Regions from separate parts of the Acidovorax sp. KPB24-07 genome, predicted to be linked through region 2. Evidence: predicted binding sites of a transcription regulator. Region 2 holds the regulator's gene; the other holds the start of a gene.
The links. Region 2 encodes FNR, which switches genes on or off when oxygen is low (the NO sensors DNR and NnrR bind a similar motif). Its sites were predicted from a motif close to TTGATNNNNATCAA; they were not measured.

Region 1 (6,879 bases), on a different contig from region 2:
GAGCAGCTTCGATCCCGCCGCACTGGAATGCCTGGCCGCCATCGTGGAGGAGGGCGGTTTCGAGCGCGCCGCCCAGCGCCTGAACGTCACGCAGTCGGCCGTCTCGCAGCGGCTGCGCGCCCTGGAGGCGCAGGTGGGCTCGGTGCTCATCGTGCGCAGCCGGCCGCTCAAGCCCACCACCGCCGGCCAGCTGCTGCTCAAGCACACCAAGCAGCTGCGCCTGCTGCGCGCCGACCTGGAGCGCGACCTGCAGGAACTCGCCCCGAGCGCCCCCGGCGGCGCGCGCGAGGACGAGCGCATCTCGATTGCCATCAACGCCGACAGCATTGCCACCTGGGCGCTGGAGGCGCTGCACGATCTGGTGCGCCAGCGCCTGCCCGTCGAGATCATCGTGGACGACCAGGATTTCACGCAGGAGTGGCTGCGCTCGGGCCAGGTGCTGGGCTGCGTCACCACGCTCAAGCAGGCGCTGCGCGGCTGCAAGGTGGTGCCGCTCGGGGCCATGCACTACGTGGCGGTGGCCTCGCCGGCGCTGGCGGCGCGCTACCTGCCGCACGGGCTCACGCCGCACAACTTCCGCGACGTGCCGTTCCTGTCGTTCAACCGCAAGGACGACATGCAGGCCGAGTTCGTGATGCGCGCCTTCGGCCTCAAGCGCGTGGCGCTGCACCACCTGTTCGTGCCCAGCTCCGAAGGCCAGGTGCGCGCCGCCACCGCCGGCTGGGGCGCGGGCGTGGTGCCCGAATTGCTGGTGCGCGGGGCGCTGGCCGACGGCAGCCTGGTGGACCTGGCGCCCGGCCATTCGCTGCCGATCCAGCTGTACTGGCACTGCTGGAACCTCGAATCGGAGGTGCTGGATGCGCTGTCCGAGGCGCTGACCCGCACCGCGGCCCGCATGCTGGCGGTGTAGGCCCCGGGCTGTCCCGGTACCGGGGGCCGCGGCCGGTCGCTAAGATGCGCCGCATGAACACGCCCCCGTCCCGCCCCTCCTTCAAGGCGCAAATGCACCAGGCACGGGAAGAGGCCATCGTGGCGGCTGCGGGCCGCCTGCTCGGCGAAAAGGGCTTCGAGGCCATGACGCTGGACGACGTGGCGGCCGAAGTGGGTGTGGCCAAGGCCAGCCTGTACAAGCACTTCGCCGGCAAGGACGACCTGTGCGCCGCTGCCATGGTGCATGCCGTGGACCGGCTGCAAGGGTTTTTGCAGAGCGTGCCGCCCGGCCAGTCCGCCATCGAGCGCCTGCAGGCGCTGCTGCGCTGGATGCTGTCGCTGCAGCTGACCGACGAGATGCCCCTGCTGCTGAGCCGCAATTCCGGTCTGGCCGGGCCGCTGCGCGACTGCGAGCGCTACCAGGCGTCGCTGCAGACCGCCAGCGCGCGGATCACCACCTGGATCGTGGAAGCCCAGGAGGCCGGCCAACTGAACGCCCAGTGGCCGCCCGACGTGGTGCTGTGGGCGCTGCTGGCCCGTTCGGCCGACCCGCTGCCGGCCATGCTGCGCGCCACCGGGCGGTACACCGATGCGCGCATCCTCGACTGGGCGGTGGAGACGTGCTTCGGCGGCCTGGCCGCGCAAGGGGTCAGCGCACCAGCAGCACCGGCACCTGGCTGTTCGCCAGCACCTGGGTACTGACCGAGCCCATCACCAGCTTGCCGAGCGCGCCGTGGCCGTGCGAGCCCATCACGAGCAGGTCGAACTTTCCGGTGTCCGCCACCTTGCCGAGGGTTTCGCCGATGGGGCCGGTCTTCACGATCCGCTGGGCCACCACCCCGTGGCGGGCGAGGAACTTGACCACCGGGCCGATGATTTTCTCGGCCTCTTCGGCGTGGTATTTCTCGACGGTTTCCTTGCCCAGGGCCGCGCGGGCGCGGGGCGGCAGGGCGGGCTGCACGGTCACCACGGTGTAGTCGTGCGTGCCGGCCAGCAGTTCCTCGTGGGTGGCGAGGTAGGCGAGCATTTTCTTGGTGTACGGGCTGCCGTCGACGGCGAGGAGGATGTTCATGAAGACGTCTCCGAAAGAGAAGGGACCAGACTAATCTGCGCGTGCGCCTGTTGTCTTGACCTGCGTCATCTTTGTATGCCCTGCGCGGCGAAAGCGCCGGCGTGGAAGCCGGCACCTGCGAACGATCATACGGTGGCGGTGAAATGCGGCGAGAAGGTGTCCTGCTCGCCCTTGCGGGCATAGCCCAGGGGGTTGGCCACCACGCGGCAGCGCCAGGGCGTTCCATCGGCCCGCGCGCCCTGCACCGTGTAGTCGCTCGGCGAATGCAGGTGGCCGTGCATCCACAGCTGGGCATGGGGCAGCAGATCGTCCAGCGCATTGCAGAACCCCGCGGTGCCGGGAATCAGCCCGTAGCGCGGGTCGGCGCTTTTCAGGCTCGGGGCGAAGTGCGTCACGGCCACGGTGGGACCGTCGAACGGGCGCGCGAGCGCGTCGCGCAGCCATGCCTGGCAGGCCAGGGACTGCTCGCGCATCGGCTCGGCCAGGAAGGGCTCGCCGCTGCGGGTGCCGCCAGTCTTGCGCAGGTAGAAGTTGGCGGCGCGAAAGGCCTTCTCGCGCTGGCGCAGGCGGCGCGCGAGGTCGGTGCTGCCCTCGTCCTCGGCCAGTGCGTCGAAGTCGCTCCAGAGGGTGGTGCCGACGAAGCGCACGCCCTCCAGCACCACGCTTTCGCGTTCCAGCCAGATCAGGCCCAGGCGGTCGCACACCTGGCGCAGGCGCTGCTGGGCGGCGTCGAAATCCTGCATGTCGTATTCATGGTTGCCGGGCACGAACAGCACGGGGGTCGGCCAGCCGGCGAACTGCGGCAGCGGGGAAAAGCGCGCCAGCCCGAAGTCGTCGTCGGCCAGCTGCGAGCCGGATTGGTAGGAGCCGATGTCGCCGGCCAGCACGAGCACGTCGGCGCCCGGGGCGGGGCTGGGGGCGAAGGCGGGGTGGGCTTCCAGGTGCAGATCGGACAGCAGTTGAATCTTCATGCGCCGATTGTGGAGGCTGGCGCGGTGCCGCCGTCAGGCCACGGGAGGGCGCCGGGCCGTGGGCAGGGCCGAGCGCGCCATCGCGCCCCGCAGCCAGCGGTGGGCCGCATCGTGCAGGCGGCGGCGGTGCCACAGCGCATCGACATGCACCGTGGGCAGCGGCATGGGCAGCGGGCGCCACACCAGTTCGCCGGCGATGCTGGCCACGCCCACGAAGTGGCGCGGCAGCACGGTGAGCAGGTCGGTGGTGGTCACCACGCGCCCAGCGGTGAAGAACTGGTTCACCGTGAGCACGATGCGCCGCTCGCGGCCCAGCGCGGTGAGCGCCTCGTCGATGAAGCCGTAGGGCTTGCCGGAAAAGCTCACCAGCAAGTGGCGCGCGCTGCAGTACAGGTCGAGCGTCATCGGCACCTGGGCGAGCGGGTGGCCGTGGCGCATCACGCACACGTATTCGCCGTCGTAGAGGCGCACGCTTTCGAAGGCCACCACGCTGTCGGTCTGGGCGCGTGCGGTCAGGTCGGCCATCACCGCGGGGAAGTAGCCCACGGCCATGTCGGCGGATTCGTCGTCCAGCATGCTGCGCGGGTCGCGCGTGGTGAGCGGCACCACGCGCACGGACACCCCGGGCGCCTCGCGCTCGATGATCTCCACCAGCGGCGGGATCAGCGTGGCGCCCGTGGCGTCGGCCATGGCCAGCACGAACGTGGAACTGGCGGTGGCAGGGTCGAAATCCCCCGGCGCCAGCGACTGTTGCAATTGCGCCAAGGCCTGCCGCACCGGCGGCCACAGTGTGAGCGCCCGGGGCGTGGGCTGCACGCCCTGCCCGCTGCGCACCACCAGGTCGTCGCCCAGCACCTCGCGCAGGCGCCGCAGCGCGTTGCTCACGGCCGGCTGGGTAAGCGACAGCTTGTGCGCAGCTCGGGTGAGGTTGCGCTCGGTCATCACCTCATCGAACACGCGCAGCAGGTTCAGGTCAAGCGAGCGGAAGTTGAGAGGCAGCATGTTGAACCATCACTTCAATGAATGACTGAGATTCAAAATATAAAGTGGAACAGCCATGGGGTAAACCCTAAGATTCACCCATTCGCCCGGCAATTTCGCCAAAAGCGTCTGAAAAGGGTCCTCATCATGGCAAATTTTGTACACATCGAATACCGCACCGAACACCCCGGCGTGCAGCGCGCAGAGCGCTTCGCCGCTTCCCTGAAGGGCGCTGCCGCCAGCCTGGACGGCGCACGGGGCGCATCCTCCCTCCTGCTGGCCGCCGTCGTGGCCGCCGTGCTGGTGGTCGCCAACCAAGTGGTCGACACCCGCGCCGAAGGCCACATGCTGGCCGCTTGGATGGTCATGTGGGTGATCGCCTTCGCCGCGCTGGCCCTGCTGGCCGGTCCCGCCCGCCGCGCCAGCGCTGTGTTGCGCTCCGGCTACAAGGCCTGGGCCGAAGCCCGTCGCCGTGAAGCCGAGGACGAAAAGACCTGGAACGCCGCACTGTACGACGCCCGCATCATGGCCGACCTGAGCCGTGCCATGAATGGCATCGCGGTGGACAACATCCGCCGCTACTACTGAGATCGGCGGCCGGACCGGCCGCGAAGTCTCCCCATCAAGGGCGCCCCACCAGGCGCCCTTTTTCTTTTTCATGGCGCGCCGGGTACGGGCTCCCCACCCCCTGCCAGCCACCGCTGGCGCCAGCGCTCCAGGCCGTAATAGATGACAGGGGTGGTGTACAGCGTGAGCAACTGGCTGACCGCCAGCCCCCCCATGATGGCCAGGCCCAGCGGCCGGCGCAGCTCGGAGCCTTCGCCCGTGCCGAGCACCAGGGGCAGCGCGCCGAGCAGGCCTGCCAGATTGGTCATCAGGATCGGGCGCAGCCGCAGCGCCGCCGCACGGCGGATCGCCTGCTGCGGCGGCAACCCCTCGCGGCGCTGGGCGTCGAGCGCGAAGTCGATCATCAGGATGGCGTTCTTCATGACCACGCCGATGAGCAGAAACAGCCCCAGCAGCGCCATGAGGCTGAACGGGGTGTTGGTCAGCCACAACGCCAGCAGCGCGCCAACGCCCGCCGGCGGGACGGTGGAGAGGATCGTGAGCGGGTGCACCAGACTCTCGTACAGCACCCCCAGCACCAAGTACACGGCCAGCACCACGCCCAAGATGAGCCAGGGCTGCGAGCGCACCGCGCTGGACCGTGCCGCGTCTTCCCCGGACGGCGCCAGGTGCACCGAGGCGGGCAGCATCACGCGCGCCATCACGGCGTTGAGTGCACGCTGGCCCTGCTCCTGCGTCACGCCGGGGGCGAGGCTGTAGCCAATGTACATCGACGCGAACAGCGCGTCGTGCCACACCTGGTCCTCCGCCAGCCCGTAGCGCCACGTGGCAAAGGCCGTGAGCGGCACGCGCGATCCGTTCGGGGTGAGCACCTGCATCTGCGCCAGCGATTGCGGCTGCGAAGTGAAGCGCGGGTCCACCTCCATCACTACGCGGTACTGGTTGAGCCGGTCGTACAGCGTGGTCACCTGGCGCTGGGCGTAGGAGTTGTTCAGCACGGACGCCACGGCCTGCATGTCCACCCCCAGGCGCTGCGCGGCCTCGCGGTCGATGTCCACCACCACCTGCTGCGCGCCACCGTCGCTCACGGCCTGCACGTCGGTGAATTCCGGTGCCTCGCCCATGGCCAGCGACACCTTCCGGGCCCAGGTGCGCAGCGAGCGCACTTCGCCCGAGCGCAGGATGACCGCCGTATCGGCCTCGCCGAACGACACGCCGCCGATCTGGATGTCCTGCTCGATGCTGGGGCTCAGCACCCCGCCCGGCACGGCTGGCGCCTTCTCGCGAAGCCGGTTGACCACGGCTTGCGTCGGCTCGCCGCCACGCTCCGCCAGGGGTTTGAGGCTGACGATGAAAAAACTGTTGGCGATGCTGCCGCTGCCGCCGCTGGTGCCGGCCACGTGGGCCACGGCCGGGTCGGCCAGCAGCAGGCGGCGGTAGGCCTCGATCTTGGGCTGCATGACCTGGAACGAAAAGCCATCGTCGCCGCGGATGAAAGCGTGGACGATGCCGGTGTCCTGACGCGGCATCATGATCTTGGGCAGCGACTGGTAAAGCCACACGTTCACGCCCACCACGGCCAGGAAGGCGAGCAGCACCACGAAGCTGTGGCGCAGCGCCCAGCCCAGGCTGCGGTCGTAGCCGTGGCGCAGGTCGGCCAGCATCGCGGCGCTGGCGGCCCCCACGCGAGCGGTCCAGGCATGCCGCGCCTGTGCCTGGCGTGCGCTGCGCTGCCCGCGCAGCCCATAGGCGCACAGCACAGGCGTGAGCGTCAGGGACACCACCAGCGAGATCACCACCGCCGCCGCCAGCGTGATGGAGAACTCGCGGAACAGCCGCTGCACCACGCCGCCCATGAACAGGATCGAGACGAAGACCACCACGAGGGCGAGGGTCATCGCCACCAGCGTGAAACCCACCTCGCCCGCGCCGCGCAGCGCGGCGCGCAACGGCGTCATGCCGCGTTCGATGTAGCGCTCCACGTTCTCCAGCACCACGATCGCGTCGTCCACCACCAGGCCGGCCGCCACGATGAGGGCCATGAGCGACAGGTTGTTGAGCGAAAAGCCCGCCAGGTACATCACCGTGAACGTGCCGATGAGCGACACCGGGATCGCCACGGTGGGAATGAGCGCCGTGCGCAGCCGCCCGAGAAAGGCCGCCACCACGGCCACCACCAGCGCCACCGACAGAGCGAGCGTGAGATGCGCCTCGCGCAGCGTGGCCCGGATGCCTTGCGAACGCTCGACGACGATGTCCAGCCGCGCGCTCGCAGGCACCAGTGTGCGCAGGTAGGGCAGCTGCGCACGGATCGCGTCCACGGTCGCCACCGTATTGGCGCCGGGCTGGCGCCGCACC
Region 2 (6,879 bases):
ATCACGCTGGTGTGGGTGTCGTACGCCATCGTGTTCTTCGGCACCATCGGCCGCCGCAAGGTGCGCCACATCTACGTGGCCAACTGGTTCTTCGGCGCGTTCATCCTGGCGGTGGCGCTGCTGCACCTGGTCAACAGCGCCGAAGTGCCTGCCGGCTGGATGAAGAGCTACTCGGCCTATGCCGGCGTGCAGGACGCGATGGTGCAGTGGTGGTACGGCCACAACGCCGTGGGCTTCTTCCTCACCGCGGGCTTCCTCGGGATGATGTATTACTTCATCCCCAAGCAGGCCGGCCGCCCGGTGTACAGCTACCGCCTGTCGATCGTGCACTTCTGGGCGCTGATCTTCACCTACATGTGGGCGGGCCCCCACCACCTGCACTACACCGCGCTGCCGGACTGGACGCAATCGGTGGGCATGGTGTTCTCGCTGATCCTGCTGGCCCCCAGCTGGGGCGGGATGATCAATGGCGTGATGACGCTGTCGGGCGCCTGGCACAAGCTGCGCGACGACCCCATCCTGCGCTTCCTGATCGTGTCGCTGTCGTTCTACGGCATGGCCACGTTCGAGGGCCCGATGATGTCCATCAAGACCGTCAACGCACTCAGCCACTACACCGACTGGACCGTCGGCCACGTGCATGCCGGCGCCCTGGGCTGGGTGGGCCTGATCACCATGGGTTCGCTGTACTACCTGATCCCGCGCCTGTTCGGCCGGGAAAAGATGCACTCGGTGCCTGCCATCGAGCTGCACTTCTGGATGTCCACCATCGGCATCGTGCTGTACATCGCCGCGATGTGGATCGCCGGCGTCATGCAGGGCCTGATGTGGCGCGCGGTCAACCCCGACGGCACGCTCACCTATACCTTCGTCGAAAGCGTGAAGGCCACCTATCCGTTCTACGTGGTCCGCTTCGCCGGCGGCCTGCTGTACCTGGGCGGCATGCTGGTGATGGCCTGGAACGTGTGGGCCACCGCCATCTCGGGCCGCTCGGTCAAGGTGTCGATCCCCGCCGTGAACACGGCCCATGCCTGAGCCCCGAGGAGCCCATTCCATGTCCGAACACAACCCCAAATCGGCCGGCTTCTCGCACGAGAAGATCGAAACCAACAACTTCCTGATGATCGTGCTGATCGTGCTGGTGGTCGCCATCGGCGGCCTGGCCGAGATCGTGCCGCTGTTCTTCCAGAAGTCCACCACCGAGCCCGTGACGGGCGTGCAGCCCTACACCGCGGTGCAGCTGCTGGGCCGTGACATCTACCTGCGCGAGGGTTGCTACAACTGCCACTCGCAGATGATCCGCCCCTTCCGCGCCGAGACGCTGCGCTACGGCCACTACTCGGTGGCCGGCGAGTTCGTGTACGACCACCCCTTCCAGTGGGGCAGCAAGCGCACCGGCCCCGACCTGCACCGCGTGGGCGGCAAGTACAGCGACGAGTGGCACCGCATCCACCTGAACAACCCGCGCGACGTGGTGCCCGAATCCAACATGCCCGCCTACAGCTGGCTGGAGAAGACGCCCGTCGATCCCGCCGTGGCCGCGCCGCGCATGAAGGCGCTGCGCACGGTGGGCGTGCCCTACACCGACGAGCAGATCGCCGCCGCGTCCGAGGAGGTCAAGGGCAAGACCGAGATGGACGTGCTCGTGGCCTACCTGCAGGTCATGGGCCGCGCCCTCAAGTAACGAACCGCAAGGAGCTGGTCATGGACATCACCACTGTGCGCATCGTCGCCACGCTGGCATCGCTGGCGTGCTTCCTCGGCATCCTGGTCTGGGCGTTCTCGCGCCGCAACCGGGCCCGGTTCGAGGAGGCCGCGCGCCTGCCCTTCGAGCAAGACTGATCCGCAAAAAACAATGAGAACGACATGAGTGACTTCACCCACAATTTCTGGTCGGTCTATGTGGCGGGGCTGACCGTGGTCGGCATCCTGGGCTGCCTGCTGCTGCTCTGGATCACGGCCCGCAAGAAGGTCGCGCCCAGCACCGACAACACCACGGGCCACGTCTGGGACGAGGACCTGCGGGAGATGGACAACCCCATGCCGCGCTGGTGGATGTGGCTGTTCGTGCTCACCATCGTCTTCGGCTTCGGCTACCTGGCCGTCTATCAGGGCCTGGGCCGCTTCGCCGGCCAGTTCGGCTGGACGCAGGCCGGCGAGTACGAGGCCGAGATGGCCAAGGCGCGCACCGAGCTCGCGCCGCTGTACGCCCGGTTCGCCGCGATGAAGACCGAGGACATGGCGGCCAACCCCGAGGCCATGGCCATTGGCGAGCGCCTGTTCATGAACAACTGCGCGCAGTGCCACGGCTCGGACGCACGGGGCAGCAAGGGCTTTCCCAACCTGTCCGACAACGACTGGCTGCACGGCGGCGCGCCGGAGAACATCCGCGAGACGCTGGAGAAGGGCCGCATGGGCACCATGCCGCCCATGGCCGCGGCCGTGGGTTCGCCGGAGGACATCCGCAACCTCGCGCACTATGTGCTGAGCCTGTCGGGCAGCCCGCACGACTCGCTGCGCGCCTCGCTGGGCAAGTCCAAGTTCACCGCCTGCGCGGCCTGCCACGGCATGGACGGCAAGGGCAATACGGCCCTGGGCGCGCCCAACCTGACCGACGACGTCTGGCTGCACGGCTGGGGCGAGGCGGCCATCACCGCCATGGTCAACCACGGCAAGGTCAACGTGATGCCGGCCCAGGCCGACAAGCTGACCGAGGCCCAGATCGGCGTGCTCACCGCCTACGTATGGGGCCTGTCCCACCGCGCGAACGCGGTGCGCTGACGGCGCCGATGCCACCGGGGAACGCGATCCGGGCCTTTCCCGCGGCGCGCCCTGGCCGGCGGCGCAGCCGCTGACGCGTTCCCTTGCCGGCCCACCCTTCGAGAACTGCCATGAAGCCACCCAGCGGGCCTGCCCGCAAGGTCATTCCCATCACCCCGGTCGCGCCTGGCGCCGCCGATGCGGCCGCCGAGATGGTGTCGCTGTACGAGGCGCAAAAGAAGATCTACCCGCGCTCCATCCGCGGCCTGTTCGCCCGCTGGCGCTGGGCCATGGTGGCCCTCACGCAGCTCGTTTTCTATGCGCTGCCCTGGCTGCAGTGGGGCGAGCGGCAGATGGTGCTGTTCGACCTGGGGGCGCGGCGCTTTTACCTGTTCGGGCTGGTGCTGTACCCGCAGGATTTCATCTACCTCACGGGCCTGCTCATCGTCAGCGCGATGTCGCTGTTCCTGTTCACCGCGGTGGCGGGGCGCCTGTGGTGCGGCTTCGCCTGTCCGCAGACGGTGTACACCGAGATCTTCATGTGGATCGAGCACCGGGTGGAGGGCGACCGCAGCGCCCGCCTGCGCCTGGATGCCGGGGGCTGGACCTTCGAGAAGGTGCGCAAGAAGGCGCTCAAGCAGTTCCTCTGGATCACGGTGGCGCTGTGGACGGGCTTCACCTTCGTGGGCTACTTCGTGCCCATCCGCCAACTGTCGGGCGAGCTCCTGGCGATGCAGGGCGGCTGGCAGATCTTCTGGGTGCTGTTCTACGGCTTCGCCACCTACGGCAATGCCGGCTTCATGCGCGAGCAGGTGTGCAAGTACATGTGTCCCTATGCCCGGTTCCAGAGCGCCATGTTCGACCGCGACACGCTCATCGTCACCTACGACGACGCGCGCGGCGAGCCGCGCGGTCCCCGCACCAAGACGGTGGATTACAAGGCCCGGGGCCTGGGCGACTGCATCGACTGCACGCTGTGCGTGCAGGTGTGCCCGGTGGGCATCGACATCCGCAACGGCCTGCAATACGAGTGCATTGGCTGCGGGCTGTGCGTGGACGCCTGCAACACCGTGATGGACAAGATGCACTACCCGCGGGGGCTGATCCGCTTTTCCACGCAGAACGGCGTGGCGGCTCGCTGGGGCCGGGCGCAGATGCTGCGCCGCGTGCTGCGCCCCCGCGTGCTGGTCTACAGCGCGTTGCTGGTGGCGCTGTGCGTGGGGCTGCTGTCCAGCCTGGTGCTGCGCACGCCGCTTAAGGTGGACGTGGTGCGCGACCGCGCCGCGCTCTCGCGCATCGTGGCCGGTGGGCAGCTGGAGAACATCTACCGCCTGCAGATCATGAATGCCACCGAGTCCGGCCAGCGCTACCGCATCGGAGCGAGCGGGCTGCAGGGGCTGCGCGTGGCGTCCGACGCCGAGGTGGAGATCGGCGCGGCCGAGTCCCGCTGGGTGGCCGTGCGCCTGCAGATCCCCTACGGCTCCGCGCCGCCCGGATCGCATGCCGTGCAGTTCGACGTGCAGGCGCTGGGCTCGGGCGGCCATGTCGCCGAGAAGTCGGTCTTCCTGGTGCCGCGATGAGCGCCGCCGGCCACACCGTCACCGTTTCAGGCGCCAGACCGCTGTTCCGACCGCATTTCTTCTTTTCCTGTCAGGAGTGAACACCATGCCATCCCCTATCGCCGCCGCACCGGCTCCCCTTCCTTCGGCCGCTCCCTGGTGGAAGTTCGGCTTCGTCTGGATGGTCATTGCCGGGCCGGCCATCGTGGTCGTGGCGGGTTTCACCACGCTGTGGGTGGCGGTCGTGCGCCCCGACCCGGTGGTGGCCGAGGACTACTACCGCCAGGGCATCGAGATCAACAAGACGCTGCAGGGCGCGCCGAACAGCCTGGCCCCGGCCATGAAGGCGCGCAACCATGCGGCCACCCCCGTGCAGGACCAGCCGCGCTGAAGGCGGCCTGTCCGCACCACCCCCCGAAACGAGGAGACAAGCGCAATGTGGACCCAACGCCTCATGTGGATTGCATGGCCCGCCTTCCTGATGGCGGGCGTGCTGGAAATGCTGGTCTTTGCCCTGGTGGACCCACAGGACATGCACTGGTTCGGACGGCCGCTGGCGCTCTCGCGCGAGGGGGTCTACACCATCGCCTTCTTCGCTTTCTGGCTGGTGACGATGGCGTCGAGCGCACTCACCACGCTGCTGGCCATGTCGCCGTTCGAACTGAACCGCTGCCCCGTGCCCGTGACCGACCGGCCCGCCGACTGCGCGCGCCACCACCCGGGCGCATGAAATGCCAGCGCCGGTGCCGCAGGCCGGCCGCTCAGTGGCAGTTCTGCGAGTTCACGATGCGCTTGAGCGCCGCGGTCTCCAGGATGCGCACGTGGCGCTGCTTGACCTCGACGATGCCGTCCTCGACGAACTTCGAGAAGGTGCGGCTCACCGTCTCCAGCTTGAGGCCGAGGTAGCTGCCGATTTCCTCGCGCGTCATGCGCAGCACGAGTTCGGACTGCGAGAAGCCCCGGGCATGCAGGCGCTGCACCAGGTTGAGCAGGAAGGCCGCCAGGCGCTCTTCCGCCCGCATGCTGCCCAGGAGCAGCATCACGCCGTGCTCGCGCACGATCTCGCGGCTCATGATCTTGTGCACGTGGTGCTGCAGCGCCGTGACCTCGCGCGACAGCTCCTCGATGCGGTCAAAGGGCATGACGCAGACCTCGGCGTCTTCCAGCGCGACGGCGTCGCAGGTGTGGTGGTCGCTGACGATGCCGTCCAGGCCGATGATCTCGCCGGCCATCTGAAAGCCCGTGACCTGGTCGCGGCCGTCTTCGGTGGCCACGCACGTCTTGAAGAAGCCGGTGCGGATGGCGAAGAGCGAACTGAAGGGCTCGCCATTGCGAAACAGGGTGGCCCCCCGCTTGACCTTGCGGCGCACGGCCACGATGTCGTCGATCCGCTGCAGTTGCTGATCGTTCAGGCCCAGCGGCATGCACAGCTCGCGAAGGTTGCAGTTCGAGCATGCCACTTTGATGGTTTGCGGATTCATGGGAAAAGGCCTTTGTGGTGAGGGGAGGGCGGGCGGCCGGCAGGGTGGTAGAGCCCGGGCGAACGCCGGGCACCTGTCATGGATCAATTGTGGCAGCGTGCGCCTGCAGAACCCTTGACCCAGGTCAAGGGTTTCCCCCGGGGCCTGCGGCACATTGGGCAGGCACAAGGAAATCCCATGATCGCTGTCACCCCTGAACTCCTGCGCCGCTTCGACGTGCCCGGCCCCCGCTACACCTCCTACCCGACCGCCGACCGGTTCGTGGAGGCCTTCGGACAGGACGACTACGTTCTCGCGCTGCAGCAGCGCCGCCTGGGGTCGGCCGCCAAGGCACTGCCCTTGTCGCTGTATGTGCACATTCCCTTTTGCGAGTCGCTGTGCTACTACTGCGCCTGCAACAAGATCATCACCCGCCACCCCGAGCGGGCCGAGGTGTACCTGCGCTATCTCAGCCGCGAGATCGACCTGCACACGGCCCAGTGTGGCGTGGGCCAGGTGGTGAGCCAGCTGCACCTGGGCGGGGGGAGCCCGACGTTCCTGTCGGATGACGGCCTGCGGTCGCTGATGGCCATGCTCCAGCGCAGCTTCACGCTTGCGCCCGGCGGCGAGTATTCGATCGAGATCGATCCGCGCACGGTGGACGCGGGCCGGCTGGCGCTGCTGGCGGAGCTGGGCTTCAACCGCCTGAGCTTCGGCGTGCAGGACTTCGACCCCGAAGTGCAGAAGGCCGTGCACCGCATCCAGCCGGCCAGCCAGGTCTTCGACCTGGTGGCCAGCGCGCGTGCGCTGGGCTTCGAGTCCATCAACGTGGACCTGATCTACGGCCTGCCGCGGCAGACACCCGAGTCCTTCGAGCGCACGCTCGAGCAGGTGGGCCGGTTGCGGCCGGACCGCATCGCGCTGTATGCCTACGCCCACCTGCCCGAGCGCTTCAAGCCGCAGCGCCGCATCGTGCCGGCGGATCTGCCGCTGGCGGCGTCGAAGGTGGCCATGCTGTCGCAATCGCTGCGGTCGTTCCAGGACGCCGGCTACGTCTATGTGGGCATGGACCACTTCGCGCTGCCGGGCGACGCCCTGGC

Region 1: the regulator FNR is predicted to act here: its motif matches at 2,058-2,071, upstream of AC27IQ_RS08985 (universal stress protein).

The regions. Positions count from the first base shown of each region.
Region 1 is NZ_BAAJYS010000054.1:12,292-19,170, reverse strand. Features, by position in the region: gene AC27IQ_RS08995 (LysR family transcriptional regulator ArgP) at 1-910, shown strand, start outside; gene AC27IQ_RS08990 (TetR/AcrR family transcriptional regulator) at 964-1,632, shown strand; gene AC27IQ_RS08985 (universal stress protein) at 1,580-2,002, opposite strand; gene AC27IQ_RS08980 (metallophosphoesterase) at 2,128-2,973, opposite strand; gene AC27IQ_RS08975 (LysR family transcriptional regulator) at 3,007-3,975, opposite strand; gene AC27IQ_RS08970 (hypothetical protein) at 4,102-4,542, shown strand; gene AC27IQ_RS08965 (efflux RND transporter permease subunit) at 4,611-6,879, opposite strand, start outside.
Region 2 is NZ_BAAJYS010000116.1:625-7,503, reverse strand. Features, by position in the region: gene ccoN (cytochrome-c oxidase, cbb3-type subunit I) at 1-1,035, shown strand, start outside; gene ccoO (cytochrome-c oxidase, cbb3-type subunit II) at 1,055-1,684, shown strand; gene AC27IQ_RS13385 (cbb3-type cytochrome oxidase subunit 3) at 1,705-1,842, shown strand; gene ccoP (cytochrome-c oxidase, cbb3-type subunit III) at 1,867-2,781, shown strand; gene ccoG (cytochrome c oxidase accessory protein CcoG) at 2,892-4,340, shown strand; gene AC27IQ_RS13370 (FixH family protein) at 4,426-4,710, shown strand; gene AC27IQ_RS13365 (hypothetical protein) at 4,756-5,049, shown strand; gene fnr (fumarate/nitrate reduction transcriptional regulator Fnr) at 5,081-5,800, opposite strand; gene hemN (oxygen-independent coproporphyrinogen III oxidase) at 5,978-6,879, shown strand, end outside.